DNA from 2 places in the uncultured Pontibacter sp. genome. Region 1 is predicted to be linked to the other one. Evidence: riboswitches for the same ligand, from Rfam matches in the RefSeq annotation. Region 1 holds a riboswitch; the other holds the start of a gene.
The links. Region 1 has a riboswitch for S-adenosylmethionine ahead of metH (methionine synthase). Riboswitches for the same ligand answer to the same signal wherever they lie in the genome.
Positions count from the first base shown of each region.

Region 1 (4,908 bases):
AAGCGGCCGGACAAAAGCCCGGCGCCCTTTATCTCCTAAACTTACGACAAATTTTGTTTGCTAAAAATCTTCGTCGAGCGAAAAAACGTTTTTGTCTTTGTCACCCATCACGCCTGCTTTCTGGTACTCACCCACGCGCTTCTCAAAGAAGTTGGTCTTGCCCTGCAGGGAGATCATTTCCATGAAATCGAATGGATTAGCGGCGTTATAAATTTTGCTGCAACCAAGTGACACGAGCAGGCGGTCAGCCACAAACTCGATGTACTGGCTCATCAGTTTGGCGTTCATGCCAATCAGGTCAACCGGAAGGGCGTCTGTTACGAACTCCTGCTCAATTTCAACGGCGTCGCGGATAATCTCGTGCACACGGCTCTCCGGCAGCTTGTTGTTCAGCATAGAGTAAAGCAGGCAGGCGAAATCGCAGTGCAGGCCTTCGTCGCGGCTGATCAGTTCGTTCGAGAAGGTCAGACCCGGCATTAGGCCGCGCTTCTTAAGCCAGAAGATAGAGCAGAAAGAGCCGGAGAAGAAGATGCCCTCCACAGCCGCAAACGCGATCAGTCTTTCCACGAATTTCTCACTGTTGATCCACTTCAGCGCCCATTCGCCTTTTCTCTTCACGCAAGGAACTGTCTCGAGCGCATTAAAGAGGTAGTCTTTCTCAGACTGCTTCTTTATATAAGTATCTATAAGGAGTGAGTAAGTCTCAGAGTGAATATTCTCCATCATGATCTGGAAGCCATAGAAGCAACGCGCCTCTGGTAGCTGTACTTCCTGCATGAAGTTGATGGCGAGGTTTTCGTTTACGATGCCGTCAGAGGCGGCGAAGAATGCCAGTACGTGGCTGATGAAGTGGCGTTCGCCGTCGTTCAGGTTTTCCCAGTCTTTCTGGTCCTGCGACAGGTCGATCTCCTCGGCAGTCCAGAAGCTGGCCTCTGCCTTCTTATACATCTGCCACACCTCGTCGTGCTGTATTGGGAATAAAACAAAGCGATTCGGGTTTTCTTGTAGTATTGGCTCCATACGCGTAAACATTAAATGATATCTAAAATTCAGAATGACAGCATGTTAGGCTGTTGCAAAGCTTTTTGATGATGTCAGACCTGTTTATTAAGTCGTCTCTCTGCCGCCTGATAAACAGGTAACAGGTCTTCAAATATAGTGATAAGAACTTGAATTGGAGGGCTAAAGTTGTTCAATTTATACACACTTTGTTAAGTGTTTGATTGTCTGAAAATTGACTTGAAATCAACAGGCTTATCAACATGTGTTTGTTAATATATATGTTTGACAAAATATATATAATTCAATATTAAATCGTTGTAGAGTGCTGTAAAGTGCAAGCGAGTGCCGGATTAAGAGGCAGCGGGTGTATTCCTGAGGGTGAAAAATCCAAAATCAGGACATGCGTTCAGGCTAAATGTGTTGTCCAGTACTGGAAGGTTTTACGGTTTGTGGAAAACGTGGAACGAAGGGGTTGCTTGTAAGGGTTTGCAGACTAGTGTGTTATGGGTGTTTTGAGACGATGCAAAATTATGGGGTGTGGATTTCAACATCGTTATCCACATAGTTGTGCATAAGGCCTGGAAAAACAGAAGGAATTAAGGAACAATGATTTGCATATTAATTTTTAGACTGCTAATTTTGCAGACTTAAAATTTTTTAAATCATACATTGAAGCTGATGTACGCAATTGTAGAAATCGCAGGTCAACAGACCAAAGTAGAGGCCGGAAGGTTCATCTACGCTAACAAGCTTTCCGGCAATGATGGTGACGCCGTTGAGTTCACCAATGTTCTTCTTACTGATGATAACGGCACTGTTACTTTAGGTGCTCCTTTCGTTAGCGGTGTTAAAGTGGTTGGTAAAATCCTTGGCAACGTGAAAGGCGACAAAGTGATCGTTTTCAAAAAGAAGAGAAGAAAAGGATACCGTAAGAAGAATGGTCACCGCCAGCACTTCACGAAGGTCCTGATCGAGAGCATTGGTTAAGCAGTAAGAAGAAATTAAACGTTGAATTTTTCAGGTGTTTCATCGCCCTGAGTAAATAGTTAAACAAAATGGCACACAAAAAAGGAGCTGGTAGTTCTAACAACGGTCGTGAGTCGCATTCTAAACGACTTGGCGTTAAGATTTACGGTGGCCAGGATATCATCGCTGGTAACATCATTGTAAGACAAAGAGGTACTGCACACCACCCAGGTAAGAACGTGGGTATGGGCAAAGACCACACACTGTTCGCTATGGTTGACGGTGTAGTTCAATTCAAAAAAGGTGTTAAGAACCGTTCATTCGTTTCTGTAGTACCTAAAGTAGAAGCAGAAGCTTAATTCTGACCGATACAAAAGGCCCTTGGGCTTTGAAACAAAAAGGGACCACCAGCAAGGTGGTCCCTTTTTGTTTTGCTCCAGCGAAAATACTCGCTTATGGGGAGAACAATCAGATTTTGCCCCCGTATAATAAGGTATAAAGAGTTATAGAGTGAAAACAATTAAACTCTTTTAGGAAAGGGACACTTTTGGTGTCCCTTTCTGTTTTTATACCTTTTGTGCACAGCTGTAAAGCCTGGCTCCATACCTGTTCTCGATTTCATCCTATCCTAACGCAACAAAAATTCGCCTTTTGCGGATAAGTGTGTATCTTTACAGCATTCTTATCAAGAAAGACCGAGGGACAGGGCCCGATGACGTCTTAGCAACCTTGTACCAGCTTGGTGCTAATTCCCTTCTCAGCCATACCTTGGCCGGGAAAAGATAAGAGAGTATATCCTTCCTTGGGTGTCCTTCTTGATAAGCGCGTATGTAGACTTAACCAAGAGGGGGAACACCAAACATGACCACACCACATCATCCGATCCATACTTTGCTGCAGGAGCGCGTTCTCGTGCTCGATGGCGCCATGGGCACCATGATCCAGCGCTACCAGCTCTCCGAAGCCGATTTTCGTGGCGAGCGCTTCAAGGATCATCCGTCCGACCTGAAAGGCAACAACGATCTGCTCTCCATTACCCGGCCCGATATTATCAAGGCTATCCACACCGAGTACCTCGAAGCCGGCGCCGACATCATCGAAACCAATACCTTTAGCGGTACCAGCATTGCGATGGCGGATTATAAGCTGGAGCACATAGTTTATGAACTCAACTACGAGTCTGCAAGGATCGCACGTGAGGCAGCGGACGAAGCCGAGGCCAACGATCCGGCGCACAAACGCTTCGTAGCAGGTGCCATCGGCCCGACGAACCGCACAGCTTCCCTCTCCCCCGATGTAAACAACCCGGGCTTTCGAGCCATTACTTTCGACCAGTTGGTGGAGGCTTATTACGAACAGGTGCGCGGCCTGGTAGACGGCGGCTCAGACTTATTGCTGGTAGAAACGGTATTTGATACCCTCAACTGTAAAGCAGCCCTCTTTGCCATACAGCAGCACGTGAACGATGGTGGCAAAGAGCTTCCGATCATGGTGTCCGGTACGATCACTGATGCCAGCGGACGTACTTTGTCCGGGCAAACGGTAGAAGCTTTCTGGAACTCGATCTCACATGCGCCTATCCTGAGCGTGGGCTTTAACTGTGCGCTGGGCGCCCGACAACTGAAGACGCACATTCAGGAGCTGTCGCGCATATCCAACTGTTATATCAGCGCTTACCCGAATGCCGGTCTGCCAAACGCCTTTGGCGGCTACGACGAAACAGCCCAGCAGATGGGTGCCATTGTGGAAGAGTATCTGAACGAAGGTTTAGTGAACGTACTGGGTGGTTGTTGTGGCACGACGCCAGTACACACCAAAGTTATCGCAGACCTTGTGCGCAGGTATAAACCGCACGTTCCCACTCCCGTAGCTCCCCTCCCTCGCTACAGCGGCCTCGAGCCCCTCACCATCACCCAAGATACCCTTTTTGTGAATGTCGGTGAACGCACTAACGTCACCGGCTCTAAGAAATTCTCCCGCCTGATCGTCGATGGCAAGTTTGAAGAAGCGCTCTCCGTTGCCCGGCAGCAGGTAGAAGGCGGCGCTCAGATCATCGACGTAAATATGGACGAGGGCATGCTCGACTCAGAGCAGGCCATGACGGACTTCCTTCACCTGATTGCCTCCGAACCCGACATAGCCAAACTGCCTATCATGATCGACTCTTCCAAGTGGAGCGTGATTGAGGCTGGTTTAAAATGTGTGCAGGGCAAATCGATTGTAAACTCGATCTCTCTGAAAGAAGGCGAAGAGGCTTTCAAGAAGCTTGCCCGCAAAGTACGCCAGTATGGTGCGGCTGTAGTTGTGATGGCTTTTGACGAACAGGGGCAGGCAGATACCTTGCCTCGGCGCATTGAGATCTGTGAGCGCTCCTATCGCATTCTGGTTGACGAAGTGGGCTTCCCGCCGCAGGACATCATTTTTGACCCGAACATACTCGCTATCGCCACAGGTATAGAAGAGCATAATAACTATGCCGTCGATTATATCGAAGCGGTGAAATGGATAAAAGCCAATCTGCCGCATGCACAGGTAAGTGGCGGGGTGAGTAACCTCTCCTTCTCCTTCCGTGGCAACGATCTGGTGCGTGAGGCCATGCATACGATATTCCTATACCACGCTGTGCAGGCAGGTATGGACATGGGCATTGTGAACGCTGGTATGCTGGGCATTTACGAAGAAGTGCCGCTTGAACTCCGCAACCTGATCGAAGATGTGATTTTCAACCGACACCCAGACGCCACTGAGAAGCTCGTGAACTATGCTGAGACCATCAAGGGCAAGGGCAAAACAGCTACTGCCGCTGACAATGCCTGGCGTGAGGCTCCGGTAGAAGAACGACTGAAGCATGCGCTGGTAAAAGGCATCGTCGACTATATAGAAGAAGACACCGAAGAGGCACGACAGAAAGCCACTAAAACCCTGGACGTAATTGAAGGT
Region 1 is NZ_CANNAI010000006.1:166,433-171,340, forward strand. It holds gene Q1A54_RS15605 (ribonucleoside-diphosphate reductase small subunit) at 61-1,020, opposite strand; gene rplU (50S ribosomal protein L21) at 1,681-1,989, shown strand; gene rpmA (50S ribosomal protein L27) at 2,058-2,327, shown strand; SAM riboswitch class I at 2,648-2,757, shown strand; gene metH (methionine synthase) at 2,830-4,908, shown strand, end outside.

Region 2 (4,908 bases), on a different contig from region 1:
ACCGGTTTGCCCGGCGAAGGAGAAGTTAGTTTCTTTTATGGCCTCCATTAGGTCTGTTAGGTTAGAGAAAGGCAAAGTTAAAATATTTTTGTCGGTGCGGGTTAATAGCTACAGGTATAAATGTAAAATGCCTTTTGCAGAAGGGAAAATCATCTGGGTTTAGACATTGCTATATACTCTTAAGTATAGCTATAGTTTTATATTATGAAATCTATTTTTTGTACATTATTGAGAATGTTGCGGAGGAGGCAAAGATTTCTCTATTAACGGCTCACGGTAATGAATGATGTTGTGCGCCATTCCTTTAAAAATGACAAAATGGAAAGGGAGCATCGCATACCAGTACAGTCTGCCTGCCAAACCATCTGGCCTGAAAGCAGCTAGCTGCTCAAGGTAATTCCCGTCAGCCTCCCGACATATTCTGAACTGTAGCCAGGCCTCGCCGGGCAGTTTCATTTCGGCATACAGCAACATGCGTTCAGCCTTTCGGTCAACAGCCAGTACGCGCCAGAAATCAATGGAATCGCCTGATTTTACATCAATTGGATGCCTCCGGCCGCGCTGAAGGCCAACCCCACCCACCATTTTGTCAAGTAGTCCACGTATCTCCCACAGGAAGTCTGTCTTGTACCAGCCGCGCTCACCGCCAATTCGCAGGATATTGTCCATCACCTCTTCAGGTGCTCTATCGAAACGCATGCGCTGGCGGTCGGTGAGTACCCCATGCTCTGGAATTTGTACAAAATCCATGAAATTGAGTTGGATGGTGCCGCTCACCAGTGCATCCTTCCAACTTGACACCACCATGTTCTGCTCCATCTTGGTAAAAGCCAGATTCAGAGCACTCTCGTAGCTCAGGCACTTATGCGGTATAAGTTGCTGTATGCTGCTGTCTTTCACCACGGCATCGTTGCGCAGACTCTCCACCAAACTGCGGGCTAGTGCGTAATTGGTGCTTGTGACAAAGTATAGCCAGTAGGAGGAGAGCTTAGGCGTGAGTACCGGTAAGGTATAGATGCGTCTTTTCAGGTTCCTGACTTTTGCCAGCTGCAGCAGCATTTGTTTGTAAGTGAGCACGTCAGGACCGCCGATCTCGAAACGTCTGCCATAGCAGTCTTCCCGGCCCAGCACGGCAGTCAGGTAAAACATGACATCGCGTATGGCGATGGGTTGGCAACGGGAGTTGAGCCAGCGAGGCGTGATCATGACAGGCAGTTTCTCCACCAGGTCGCGGATGATCTCAAAAGAAGCGCTGCCAGATCCGATGATGATGGCCGCCCGCAAGACGGTAAGCGATGCTTTGCCCTGCGCGAGTACATCCTCTACCTGCCGCCGCGAAGACAAATGCCGCGACAAGTGCACATCGTTGGCAATGCCGCTGAGGTAGATCAACTGCCTGGCACTAGTGCTGTTGAGGTACTGGATAAAGTTTGTAGCCGATGCTCTTTCAGCCTCTTCAAAGTCTGCCGAGCCGGAACCCATGGAGTGCACCAGATAATAAGCCGCGTCTATGTCTCTTGGCAAGTCCTGTAAACTTTCCGGTTGAAGCAGATCCCCTTTTGCCACCTGTACTTTTTCCTTAAGGCTGTCTGCTACCTCGAAGCGGCGTGGATCCCGAACAAGGCATACCACTTCGTGCTGCGCTTCTATGAGCACAGGAAGAAGTCGTTTGCCAATGTAGCCGTTTGCGCCGGTCAGGAGTATTTTCATTTGTGTTTTAGGCCGTCTATACCTGCACAACAGGGACGCCCTGTTAATGTTATGCGAGTTCGATTATGTTTTTTCAAAGATAGTGAATCTGCAGGTAAAATAGGGTTCTGTTATAAGGTGTATAAGGCCTTGATTTGCAGGCTTGTGAAATTGATTTTTAGATGAATCTGAAATATTGTGAAATAAAAATTTGGATTATTTGAAATGCTGCTCTAGCTTTGCATCATCAAGTCTGATATCCCTTTGTGGGTATCGATTTATAAAGAAGCGTGGAGAGACAGGCTCTGTGAAGCGCTAGCAACCAGCCTCAGGCAAGGTGCTAATTCCTGATTCCGGATGTTCGGAAGCATATAAATTGATAACGTTATGGAAAAGGGAACAAAACCAACACCGCTTTTTTTACGATCAACTACGGCAGCCCAACTGCCACAAGCTTGTCATGCCTTTGCACATGCTGCTGTCATGTGTAATTCCATGTGCATGTGCTGCTGCTGTTGCTAGCGCGACCAATCCCCAATTTTTTTTGCTGCAATAATGTCTCGCCACAGGTATAGCCTGTGAGCATACGCCTGTAGCCTCCTCTTTCATCTTGTCATAGAACAAGCTAATCTATTCTATACTTTTCAAAATTCTAAACAAAACGACTATGTCTAATTCACTTCATTTCGAAACACTACAGTTACACGCCGGCCAGGAAATCGATCCAACCACACGTTCCCGCGCTGTGCCAATCTACCAGACTTCTTCCTATGTTTTCAAGGACGCCGAGCATGGTGCCAACCTGTTTGCACTGAAGGAGTTTGGTAATATCTATACCCGCATCATGAACCCCACTACCGATGTCTTTGAGAAACGCATTGCCGCTTTGGAAGGCGGAGTTGCGGCGGTAGCCGTTGCCTCCGGGCAGGCGGCTCAGTTCATTGCGCTCAACAACATCCTGCAGGCGGGCGACAATTTTGTTTCCACCTGTTTCCTTTATGGCGGTACTTACAACCAATTCAAGGTAGCCTTTAAGCGGTTGGGGATAGAGGTGCGCTTTGCTGAAAGCGACGACCCGGAGAGCTATGCACAGCTAATCGATGAAAACACGAAAGCCATCTACACCGAATCCATTGGTAATCCGCGCTTCAACATACCTGACTTTGACGCGATAGCGGCCATTGCCAAAAAACATGACATCCCGCTGGTAGTGGACAATACGTTTGGGGCCGGTGGTTACCTGTTCAGGCCAATTGAGCACGGTGCCAACGTCGTAGTGGAGTCAGCCACCAAGTGGATCGGCGGACACGGTACCAGCATTGGCGGGGTGATCGTGGATGGCGGAAACTTCAACTGGGGCAATGGCAAGTTTCCGCAGTTCTCTGAGCCTTCGGAGGGATATCACGGCCTCAACTTCTGGGAGGTGTTCGGCACAGACGGGCCTTTCGGCAATATCGCATTTTCCATCAGGGCAAGGGTAGAGGGGCTGCGTGACTTCGGTCCGGCGCTTAGTCCTTTCAATTCCTTCCTGCTACTGCAGGGGCTGGAAACTCTCTCGCTGCGTGTGGACCGCACGGTGCAAAACGCGCAGGCGCTGGCCGAGTGGCTGGAGCAGCACGAGCAGGTAGAAAGTGTGAACTACCCGGGACTGCCTTCCAGCAAGTACCACAACCAGGCCAAGAAATACCTGAAGCGAGGCTTTGGTGGCGTACTGTCCTTCAACCTGAAAGGCGACAAGAAACAGGCGGAAGTCTTTGTGAATAGTCTGCAACTGGTGAGTCACCTGGCCAATGTAGGCGACGCGAAATCGCTGATCATCCACCCGGCCTCTACTACTCACCAGCAGTTGTCGGAAAAGGAGCAGCAGAGTGCCGGTGTGACACCTACCTTGCTGCGCCTGTCTGCAGGTATAGAGCACCTTGACGATATCAAAGCTGACCTGGAACAGGCTTTTGCCAAAGTACGGCAGCACCACGAAGAACCTGTATTGAACGAATCATAATGTCTGAACAATTAGTATTTCATTACCAGAAACAATTTCAACTGGAGTCGGGGACATCGCTCCCTGGCTTCCAACTGGCCTATACAACCTATGGACAACTCAATCAAGACCAAAGCAATGTGGTGTGGGTATGCCACGCCCTCACGGGCAGCTCGGACTTCACCGACTGGTGGAGCGAATTATTTGGCGAGGGAAAACTATACGACCCGGCGGACTGGTTTGTGGTTTGTGCGAACACCCTGGGTGGCTGCTATGGATCCACGGGACCACTTGCAGTTAATCCGCAGACGCTCCAACCCTTCTACCACAGCTTCCCGCAACTGACCAACCGGGATATTGTGCGTGCCTTCGATCTGCTGCGGCAGGACTTAGGTATAGCCCAGGTGCATACGCTGCTGGGTGGCTCACTGGGCGGTCAGCAGGCGCTGGAGTGGGCTATTTTGCAGCCGGAGGTTTTCAGGAATCTGATCCAGGTGGCATCCAATGCGCGGCATTCGGCCTGGGGTATCGCCTTTAACGAGAGCCAACGCATGGCCATCCGGCAGGACCCAACCTGGCAGACCAGCACAAGCGAGGCAGGTATAGCAGGTCTTAAAACGGCCCGCGCCATCGCCATGCTTTCCTACAGGCACTATACCTGCTACGAAGCGAGCCAGCAGGAGCCGGGTAACAGCATCACCGACGATTTCCGGGCAGCCTCTTACCAGGTATACCAGGGCGAGAAACTGGCACAGCGCTTCAATGCCTACACCTACTGGTTGCTTTCCAAGGCTATGGACTCACATAACATTGGTCGGGACAGGGGAGGAGTTGAAAAGGCGCTAGAGCGGCTTCGGGCTAAGACCCTCTTTGTCGGAGTAGACACGGATCTGCTTTTCCCGATAGAGGAGCAGCAGCAACTTCACCGGCTGGTGCCGGGTTCCCGTTTCACCCAGCTCCGCTCCGGTTACGGGCACGATGGCTTTCTGGTAGAAACGGCACAACTCACGCAGGCTATCCGGGCATTTTATGAAATAGAAAAAGTAAAGCACAGACACTATGAAAATACAGAAGTTTAAGAAACGCATCGGGCTGATTGGCTTCGGCTGCGTAGGGCAGGGCCTATATGATGTGGTGGAAGCCAACCGGCACCTGGGCTGGGAGATCGGAAGTATCTGCGTGAAAGACAAAGACAAGCCGCGCACCTTACCCGCCTCTGCCTTTACTTATAATGTGCA
Region 2 is NZ_CANNAI010000004.1:317,869-322,776, forward strand. It holds gene Q1A54_RS12605 (phosphoribosylaminoimidazolesuccinocarboxamide synthase) at 1-48, opposite strand, end outside; gene Q1A54_RS12610 (SDR family oxidoreductase) at 226-1,710, opposite strand; SAM riboswitch class I at 1,965-2,067, shown strand; gene Q1A54_RS12615 (O-acetylhomoserine aminocarboxypropyltransferase/cysteine synthase family protein) at 2,357-3,691, shown strand; gene metX (homoserine O-acetyltransferase) at 3,691-4,749, shown strand; gene Q1A54_RS12625 (homoserine dehydrogenase) at 4,730-4,908, shown strand, end outside.
Region 2: it holds a riboswitch for S-adenosylmethionine, as region 1 does, so the genes downstream of both, Q1A54_RS12615 (O-acetylhomoserine aminocarboxypropyltransferase/cysteine synthase family protein) here and metH (methionine synthase) in region 1, are expected to answer to the same signal.